DNA from 3 places in the Kitasatospora sp. NPDC096204 genome. Region 1 is predicted to be linked to each of the others. Evidence: riboswitches for the same ligand, from Rfam matches in the RefSeq annotation. Region 1 holds a riboswitch; each other region holds the start of a gene.
The links. A riboswitch is a leader RNA that binds a small molecule or an ion and turns the genes downstream of it on or off. The one in region 1 is predicted to bind S-adenosylmethionine.
Positions count from the first base shown of each region.

Region 2: another riboswitch for S-adenosylmethionine. It lies ahead of ACIQ87_RS00560 (IclR family transcriptional regulator); the one in region 1 lies ahead of thrC (threonine synthase).
Region 3: another riboswitch for S-adenosylmethionine. It lies ahead of ACIQ87_RS12635 (aminotransferase class V-fold PLP-dependent enzyme); the one in region 1 lies ahead of thrC (threonine synthase).

Region 1 is NZ_JBIWFT010000012.1:71,533-74,758, reverse strand. Features, by position in the region: gene ACIQ87_RS15545 (MoaD/ThiS family protein) at 52-330, opposite strand; gene thrC (threonine synthase) at 358-1,638, opposite strand; SAM riboswitch class I at 1,655-1,789, opposite strand; gene ACIQ87_RS15535 (glucosyl-3-phosphoglycerate synthase) at 1,901-2,938, shown strand; gene ACIQ87_RS15530 (trehalose-6-phosphate synthase) at 2,977-3,226, shown strand, end outside.
Region 2 is NZ_JBIWFT010000001.1:167,294-170,519, forward strand. Features, by position in the region: gene ACIQ87_RS00555 (hypothetical protein) at 48-1,184, shown strand; SAM riboswitch class I at 1,259-1,401, shown strand; gene ACIQ87_RS00560 (IclR family transcriptional regulator) at 1,602-2,315, shown strand; gene ACIQ87_RS00565 (threonine/serine exporter family protein) at 2,400-3,226, opposite strand, start outside.
Region 3 is NZ_JBIWFT010000009.1:174,017-177,242, reverse strand. Features, by position in the region: gene ACIQ87_RS12645 (hypothetical protein) at 1-150, shown strand, start outside; gene trpD (anthranilate phosphoribosyltransferase) at 269-1,345, shown strand; SAM riboswitch class IV at 1,454-1,572, shown strand; gene ACIQ87_RS12635 (aminotransferase class V-fold PLP-dependent enzyme) at 1,625-2,995, shown strand; gene ACIQ87_RS12630 (Lrp/AsnC family transcriptional regulator) at 2,999-3,226, opposite strand, start outside.

The sequences.
Region 1 (3,226 bases):
ACGGACAGTGGAATTCCGTACGCGCGGGCGACCGCGGGTTCTCCTGCGGGCTCAGCAGCCGCCGGCCACCGCCGGGATGATCGAGATGCTGGCGCCGTCCCCGATCTCGGTCGCCAGGCCCTCGGCGAAGCGCACGTCGTCGTCGTTCACGTACACGTTCACGAAGCGGCGCAGCTTGCCCGTGTCGTCCAGGATGCGGGCCGAGATGCCCGCGTGGTTCTTCTCCAGGTCGGCGACGACCTCGGCCAGGGTGGCGCCCTCGGCGGTCACCTCTGCGGCGCCGGAGGTGTAGGTGCGCAGGATGGTGGGGATGCGGACGTTGGCGCTCATGACTTCTCCTTGCGGGGGGCGGGTGGTTCAGGCGGACACGAGGCCGGCGGCGCGGAACGAGTCCAGCGTCGGGCGGATGACGGCGGTCATCCCGGCGTCGGAGACGGCGTCCAGGGTCTTCAGGCCGTCGCCGGTGTTGATCGCGACGGTCTCCTTCGACGGGTCCAGCTGCCCGGTCTCGACCAGCTTCTTCAGCACGCCGACGGTCACCCCGCCCGCGGTCTCGGCGAAGATCCCCTCGGTCCGCGCCAGCAGCCGGATCGCCGCCACGACCTCGGCGTCCGTGACGTCCTCCACCGCGCCACCGGTGCGGCGGGCGATGTCCAGCACGTACGGGCCGTCGGCCGGGTTGCCGATCGCCAGCGACTTGGCGATGGTGTCCGGCTTGACCGGCTTGATCACGTCCCGGCCGGCCTTGAACGCGGCCGACACCGGCGAGCAGCCCTCGGCCTGGGCGCCGAAGATCCGGTACGGCCGGTCCTCGACCAGCCCCAGCTTGATCAGCTCCTGGAGACCCTTGTCGATCTTCGTCAGCTGGGAGCCCGAGGCGATCGGGATCACGATCTGCTCCGGCAGCCGCCAGCCGAGCTGCTCGCAGATCTCGTACGCCAGCGTCTTGGAGCCCTCGCCGTAGTACGGCCGGAGGTTCACGTTGACGAAGCCCCAGCCCTCGCCGGCCGGGTCGCCGATCAGCTCCGAGCAGAAGCGGTTCACGTCGTCGTAGTTGCCCTCGATGCCGACCAGCTCACCGCCGTACACCCCGGCCATGACGACCTTGCCCTGCTCCAGGTCGTGCGGGATGAACACGCAGGACCGGAACCCGGCCCGGGCCGCCGCCGCCCCCACCGCGCCGGCCAGGTTGCCGGTGGAGGAGCAGGACAGCGTGGTGTAGCCGAACGCCCGGGCCGCCTCGATCGCACACGCGACCACCCGGTCCTTGAAGGAGTGCGTCGGGTTCCCGGAGTCGTCCTTGACGTGCAGCTGGGCGGTGAACCCGAGCTCCCGGCCCAGGTTGTCCGCCTTCACCAGCGGGGTCCACCCCGGGTTCAGGTTCGGCTTCGAGGCCACGTCGGCCGGAACGGGCAGCAGCGGCGCGTACCGCCAGATGGACGCCGGACCGGCCTCGATCCGCTTGCGCAGCTCCTCGGCGCCCTCGCTGCCGAACTCGTAGGCGATCTCCAGCGGGCCGAAGCACTCCAGGCAGGCGAAGCTGGGGCCGAGCGGGAAGCGGGTGCCGCACTCGCGACAGGACAGCGCGGCGGCGGGGCCGAGGTCGACGGAAACGGGTGCGGCGGTGTCGATAGCCATGATGGCGAGGCCTCTCTCCTCATCTTCCCCGTGACGCGGTCGCGCACGGGCCGGAATTGGCACCTGTCCCGCCTGGGCCTGTCGACGACAGCCGCGCGAGAAGGTTGCCGGGACGTCAACGGGCCGTTCCCTCAGTCCCTCTGGATGAGCTTGTGAAATTGTGGTGCTGCTCAACGGCGACCCCGGCGTGCAAAGGTCCGACCGCTGTACGAAGACTGTATCCGAAGGCGTCAATCCTGAACGGGACCGTCCGCCACGCGAGATGACAGATTCCACCGACCCCGCCGAGGAGACCTCCGTGCCCGCCGAACCGACCCCCGAGCTCCTCCCGCAGGCGGCGTCCTGGCTCCACCGCCGCTCCTGGAGCGCGGCCGACCGGCCGGTCCACACCCTCCTCGCCGCCAAGGAACGCACCGGCCGCACCGTCAGCGTGGTCCTCCCCGCCCTGGACGAGGAGGCCACCGTCGGCGACATCGTCCGCACCGTCCGCCGCGAGTTGATGGAACGCCTCCCGCTCGTCGACGAACTCGTCGTCGTCGACTCCGGCTCCACCGACGCCACCGCCGCCGTCGCCGCCGAGGCCGGCGCCCGGGTGGAACACCGCGACCGGATCCTCCCCCGGCTGCCCGCCGTCCCCGGCAAGGGCGAGGTGCTCTGGCGCTCCCTGCTGGTCACCCGCGGCGACATCGTCTGCTTCGTCGACGCCGACCTGCGCGAGTTCGACCCGGCCTTCGTCTCCGGCATCGTCGGCCCGCTGCTCACCGACGAGTCCATCCAGCTGGTCAAGGCCATGTACGACCGCCCGCTGGAGTCGGAGGGCGCCGTCCTGCCCGCCGGCGGCGGCCGGGTCACCGAACTCGTCGCCCGCCCCCTGCTCAACCTCCACTGGCCGGAACTCGCCGGCTTCGTCCAGCCGCTCGGCGGCGAGTACGCGGCCCGCCGCTCACTGCTCGAACGGCTGCCCTTCCCCACCGGCTACGGCGTCGAACTCGGCCTGCTGGTCGACGCCCTGGAAGTGGCCGGCCTCGACGCCCTGGCCCAGGTGGACGTCGGAGTCCGGCACCACCGCCACCAGGACGGCCAGGCCCTCGGCCGGATGGCCGCCACCATCTACCGGACCGCCCTGGAACGCCTCGACCGCACGCACCGCCTCAAGGCCTCCGCCGACCTCGTCCACCCCCACCTCACCCAGTTCACCCGCGACCCGGAAACCCGCGCCTTCACCGCGCACACCCACCCGGTGACCGCCCTGGAACGCCCCCCGATGCACACCGTCCCGGAATACGCCGCCCGTCACTGACGGGTTTGCCACGCCGAGCCCCCGGCAAGATGCCAACCATGGGCGATCTCACGACCAACCGTTCGAACGCGACCGGCACCGCCCCCGTCCTGGTGGCCTCCAACCGGGGACCGGTGTCCTTCAGCACCTCCGACGACGGCACGCTGACCCTGCGGCGGGGCGGTGGCGGCCTGGTCTCCGGCCTCTCCGCGATCGAGGACCCGAACGCCGTCTGGGTCTGCGCCGCCCTCGACGACTCCGACCGCAGAGCCGCCGCCGAGGCCCCCCGCGGCCGCCTCGACCTGGCCG
Region 2 (3,226 bases), on a different contig from region 1:
CGGCCCGCCGCCCGGGCGCCCCCCACGGCTCTCGGAGGCGGACGCCCATGAACACCGACCTGCTGCGCACCGGCCCGCTCGACACCGACCCGCTGACCAGCGACCTGCTCCACCGGCTGCTCGACGTCGACCCGGCCGCCGGGCCGGCCGAACTGCTCCACCGCGCCCGCGCCGACCGCCACCTGCCGTACCTGGTGCTCGCCGCGCTCTCCCGCGAGGGCGTGCGGATGGGCGGGCACGCCCGGGCCGAGCTGCAGCGCGCCCGCGACCGGGCCGAGTGTTACGCCCGGGTCGCCCGCGACCTCGCCGACGCCACCGGCGTCCGCCCGATCCGGGACCTCCCCCTGGCCGGCTACTACCCGCCGGACCTGCCCCGGCCGCTGGGCGGACTCAGCCTCGTCAGCCCCACCGAGGCGACGCTCTGGCAGGCCGTCAACCGGCTGGTCACCGACCACCCGGTGGAGTCCGTCGAGATCACCCTGCTCGGCGAGCGGCCCCGGCACACCGCCGTCACCCTGCGCTGGCCGGCCGAGGACCCGCTGCTCGACCCCTGGTACCAGGTACGGGTCGCCACCGCCGCCCTCACCGGCGACCTCGCCACCGTCCCCGTCCGCCCCTACCTGGCCGCCGACGAACACGTGGAATGCCTGATCGCCCTCGCCGAGGAGGGGCTCGCGCGCACCTTCCTGGCCGGCGACGTGATCGACGTGGCCCAGCTCGCCGGACAGCCCTTCGACCCCGCCGAGACCGCCGCGGTCCTCGCCGCCTACCGGCTCGCCCCGGAGGCCGCCGCCCTGCTCGACCTCGCCGCCGAGCACGTGCCGCTCGGCTCCCTGCGGGACGTGCGCACCGTCCTGGAGGCCGAGGTCGCCCCCGAACTCCGCCGCCGCCGGACCCTCGCCCGCGCCCACCGGCCGCGCCAGGGGACGCTGTTGCGCCACGGCACCCTGCTGCGCCGCACCGTCATCCGGCACCAGTGGGACGAGGCCCTGCTGCTCCCGGCCGGCGGCGCCACCCTGCTGCTCACCCCGGTCGCCGACTACCTGCTCGGCGCCGAGGGCACCCGGCCGACGGCGCCCGAACGCGCCGCCGCCCTGGCCGCGCTGCGGGCCTGGGACACCACCGCCCCCGGCGGCCCGGACCCGGCCCCGTGCACCGGCCTGTCGGAGCCGCGCCACCGCTGAGCGGGCGCACCGGCCCGCCGTCGACGGTGGGGGGGCTTGGCAGCGGGCCCGGAGAGTCTTGTATCGTTCTTCGCGAATCATCCAGAGGGGTGGAGGGACCGGCCCTACGAAGCCCCGGCAACTCCCCGTTCGACCCGGCGTCCGAAGTACGCGCCGTGCCGTCCGGGATCAGTGCCAACTCCGGCCTGTCGCCAATGTGGCGCGGGAAAGATGAGGAGACACGGTGCTCTCTGTGCTGTCCTTCGCCCGGGCGCTTCCCGCCCCGGCGCTTTCGCGTACCCGTCTCGTGCCCGGCGCAGGCAATCGGCCGACTTCCGCGGCCCGTCCTCGCTGACCACCCCCGGCTCCCCGCGAGGAGCCGCCGGGAGCAGCGCCGACCCGCTGCTCCCGGGCCTTGAGACTGGAGTACCCCCACCCATGGAGAACACGAGCGGCGTCGGCGTGCTCGACAAGGTCACCTCGATCCTCGGGATCCTGGAGGCGGGCCCCGCCACCCTCGGCGGCCTCGTCGCGGCCACCGGCATGGCCCGCCCCACCGCCCACCGGCTGGCCGTCGCACTCGAACACCACCGCCTGGTCAGCCGGGACGTGAACGGCCGGTTCATGCTCGGCCCCCGGGTCGGCGAGCTCGCCTCGGCCGCCGGCGAGGACCGTTTGCTGGCCGCGGCCGGCTCGGTCCTGACCCAGCTGCGGGACCTCACCGGCGAGAGCGCCCAGCTCTACCGACGGCAGGGCGAGGTGCGGATCTGCGTGGCCGCCGCCGAGCGCCTCACCGGCCTGCGGGACACCGTCCCGGTGGGCATCACCCTCCCCATGAAGGTCGGCTCCGCCGCCCAGGTCCTGCTCGCCTGGGAGGAGCCCGAGCGCCTCCACCGCGGGCTGCAGGGCGCCCGTTTCACCGCCACCGCCCTGAGCGGCGTACGGCGCCGGGGCTGGGCGCAGTCCGTCGGCGAGCGCGAACTCGGGGTCGCCTCCGTCTCCGCGCCCGTCCGCGGCCAGTCCAACCGGGTGGTGGCCGCCGTCTCGGTCTCAGGACCGATCGAACGGCTCACCCGCCACCCCGGCGCCCAGCTCTCCCAGGCCGTCGTCGAGGCGGGCCGCCGCCTCACCGAGGCCCTGCGCCACGCCTGACGGGATGGGGGACCCGGACCAGGGTCCCCCATCCCGGCCGGGGTGCCGCCGCCCCATCCCGGCCGGGGTGCCGCCGCCCCGGGTTCAGGCCCGGGACAGCAGCACGGCGCGGGAGGGCCGGGGGATCCGGCTGATCACCGCGCCGATCAGCGTGCCGATCGACACCCCGAAGACCGCCGAGACGGCCGCCAGGACCGACTGGGCCCCGTTCCCGACCTCTATCTGCGCGGTGTTCAACAGACCGAAGGAGCCCGGCACCACGATCCAGAACGCGGGGAGGTAGAGCACCTGCCAGAGCGGACCGCCCGGCAGCCAGTGCACCAGGGTGGCCGCGACCGCGGCGGCGACCGCCCCGGCCAGGCCGCCTATCGCCGCGCCGTGCACCGACCCCACCGCCACCTGGGCGGTGACGCTGACCGCGATCACGGCGACGATCCACGGGATGGCCGAGGGCGGCGTGTGGACGTTGACCACCACTCCGGCCACCGCGATCGCCAGCCCCAGCGCGATCACCCACCAGGTGGGCTTGGCGACCTGGACGTTGGCCAGCGCGGTGGCCGGCATGCCGATCGCCGTCGCGGCCGCGGCCACCCCGGCGAGGAACAGCGCCAGCTGGACCGCGCCGGACACCAGCCGGGCGGTGCCCGCGCTGGCCGCGCCCGCGGCGATCTCGGACAACCCGGTGACCAGCAGCCCGCCCGGCAGCAGGATCGCCAGGGTGGCCACGATCGTCCGCAGCGGGCCGTCCAGCAGCGAGGCCCGCGCGAGTGCCAGGACCAGCAGGGCGACCAGGAAGCCGGCCGTGACGGGCAGCAGCGGCCGCAGGTACGGCAGCCGTCGGGCGAGCACGGTCAGCCCCACCACGATCAGCGAGCCGAGCCCGGCCGCCAGCACGTTCGCCGCCGCCGGCT
Region 3 (3,226 bases), on a different contig from region 1:
CTGATCGGCCGGCCGCAGGACTCCTGGCTCGCCGCCTGGAGCCGGGCCGACGCGGCCATCTCCCACCCGGTGGAGCCGGTGGCGCTGGCCGAGGCGGCGGCCACCCTGCTGCGGGCACGACTGGCCAAGCGGACTCCGGCCGTCCGCTGAGGGCGGCCCCGGCAACTGGAAAAGACAGGGGTAGAAGCGCAGGCTCCGCTCGATAGGCTGGCTCCATCCGTACGGACGTCCCCCCGGAGTGGGGAACCGACAACAGCTGGAGTCAGCCATGGTGAACGTGAACCCTGCGAACGGCGGTAGCGACCCCGCGCAGGTGGTCCGCACCTGGCCGGACCTCCTGGCGGCACTGTTGCAGGGGCAGGACCTCGACCGCTCGTCCACCGCGTGGGCGATGGACCGGATCATGAGCGGCGAGGCGTCCCCCGTACAGGTGGCCGGGTTCATGATCGCGCTGCGGGCCAAGGGCGAGTCGGTCGAGGAGATCGGCGGCCTGGTCGACGCGATGTACGCGCACGCCGAGCCGCTGGACATCCCCGGCCCGGCGGTGGACATCGTCGGCACCGGCGGCGACCGGGCGAAGACCGTCAACATCTCCACCATGTCCGCGATCGTCGCGGCGGCCGCCGGCGCCAAGGTGGTCAAGCACGGCAACCGGTCGGCCTCCTCGAGCAGCGGCTCCTCGGACGTGCTGGAGAAGCTCGGGGTGGCGCTGGACCTCTCCGCCCGGCGGGTCGCCGAGGTGGCCGAGGAGGTCGGGCTCACCTTCTGCTTCGCGGCGAAGTTCCACCCCTCGATGCGGCACGCCGCCACCGCGCGGCGCGACCTCGGGGTGCCGACCTCCTTCAACATCCTCGGCCCGCTGACCAACCCGGCCAAGGTCACCGCGCACGCCATCGGCTGCTTCGACACCCGGCTGGCCGGACTGATCGCCGGGGTGCTGGCCGAGCGGGGTGCGACGGCGCTGGTCTTCCGCGGCGACGACGGGCTGGACGAGCTGACCATCACCACCACCTCGCAGGTCTGGCTGGTGCGCGACGGGGTGGTCACCCGGACCGCCTTCGACCCGCGGGACGTCGGCATCGAGCTGGTCGGCATCGAGGCGCTGCGCGGGGCCGACGCCTCGTACAACGCGGAGGTCGCGCGGCGACTGCTGGCGGGGGAGCACGGGCCGGTCCGGGACGCCGTCCTGCTGAACACGGCGGCGGCGCTGGTCGCGCTCGACCTGAGCGACGCACCGCTCACCGAGCAGCTGGCGGCCGGCATGGAGCGGGCCGCCAGGGCGATCGACTCCGGCGCGGCCCAGGACCTGCTGCGGCGTTGGTCGGAGGCCACCAGCCGGAGCTGACACGGCAGTTGAGGGGCCTGTGGGAATTCCTCCCGCGGGCCCCTCGCGCTGTCCGGATGCCGGACGCCCGTTTGACCGCCCGATGGGCGCGGCCTAGAGTCTTCGCCAGGTCATGAGTGACAGCGCGAAGCCCCAGCTTGCTGTCCGGCAACCCTCCGTCCGTGGCGGGGTGCCCTGGGTGAGGACCGGGTCGTCACGGCAAGCCGTCCGTGCGACAAGCGCGGACGCCGGACGAATGACACTCCCGGGGTCCCTTGCCCCGTGAAGGAGTGCATCCTCATGTCCCCCATCGCCACCGACATCTGCGCCGCCCCGCTCGCCGTCCTCGGCACCGACGTCCAGGTCCCGCTCGCCAGCGGTGAGAAGGTCGGCTACGCGGCACTCGACTACGCGGCCAGCTCGCCGGCGCTCCAGCGGGTGTGGGACGACGTCGCCGCCTACGCGCCGTACTACGGCAGCGTCCACCGCGGGGCCGGGTACCTCTCCCAGCTGTCCACCGACCTGTTCGAGCAGAGCCGCCGCACCGTCGGCGAGTTCCTCGACCTGCGCGAGGGCGACCAGGTGGTCTTCACCCGGGCCACCACCGACTCGCTCAACCTGCTGGCCGCCGCCGTTCCGGCCGGCACCCGGGTGTTCGCCTTCGAGACCGAGCACCACGCCTCGCTGCTGCCCTGGGCGCACGCCGGACTGGACGTCACCTACCTGCGGGCGCCGCGCTCGCGGGCCGAGGCGGTGGCCGCGCTGGACGCCGCGCTCGCCGAGGCGCCCGAGGGCCCCAAGCTGCTCTGCGTCACCGGCGCCTCCAACGTGACCGGCGAGCTGTGGCCGGTCGCCGAGCTGACCGGGACCGCGCACCGGCACGGCGCCCGGGTGGTGCTGGACGCCGCCCAGCTGGCGCCGCACCACCGGGTCTCGGTACGCGAACTGGACGTCGACTGGATCGCCTTCTCCGGCCACAAGATCTACGCGCCGTTCGGCGCCGGGGTGCTGGCCGGCCGGGCGGACTGGCTGGACGAGGCCGAGCCGTACCTGGCCGGCGGCGGGGCGACCCGGACGGTGGCCCGGGAGGCCGACGGCTCGGTGGCCGTGCAGTGGCACACCGGCCCGGCCCGGCACGAGGCCGGCTCGCCGAACGTCATCGGCGCCTACGCGATCGCCTCGGCCTGCCGGGCGCTGACCGAGGCCGGCTTCGACGCGCTGGAGGCCCGTGAGCGGCAGCTGGTCGCCCGGCTGACGGCCGGGCTGGCCGAGATCCCGCAGGTCAAGGTGCTGAACCTGTTCGGGGCCGACTCCGCCCGGGTGGGCGTGCTGTCCTTCGTCGTCCGGGGCTGGAACAGCTCGCACTTCTCGGCCGCGCTCTCGGCCGAGTACGGCATCGGGGTGCGCGACGGCCTGTTCTGCGCCCACCCGCTGGTGCGCACGCTGCTCGGGGACGAGGACGTCGCGCCGTCCGAGTGCGGGGCGCCCGAGCCCTCGCTGCCGGGCGAGCGCAGCCTGAACGCGATCCGGGTGAGCTTCGGCGCCGGGACGCCGGACGAGCACGTCGACCGCTTCCTGACCGCCGTCCGGGAGCTGGTCACGGACGGTGCGGCGTGGAACTACCGCAACGAGGGCGGGCGTTGCGTCGCGGACTCTCGGCGCGAGGGCTGACCGCTACTCGTCCAGACCGAGGGCGAAGGCGGCCTCCAGGTCGTGCTGGGAGTAGGTGCGGAAGGCGATCTGGGTCTCGGTGTGGGCCACGCCCGGGACCTTGTTGAGCCGGCCCGGGATGACCTCGGCCAGGTCGTCGTGCCGACGCACCCGCACCATCGCCACCAGGTTGTAGCCGCCGGTCACCGAGTAGACCTCGCTGACGCCCTCGATGGCGGCGATGGACTCGGC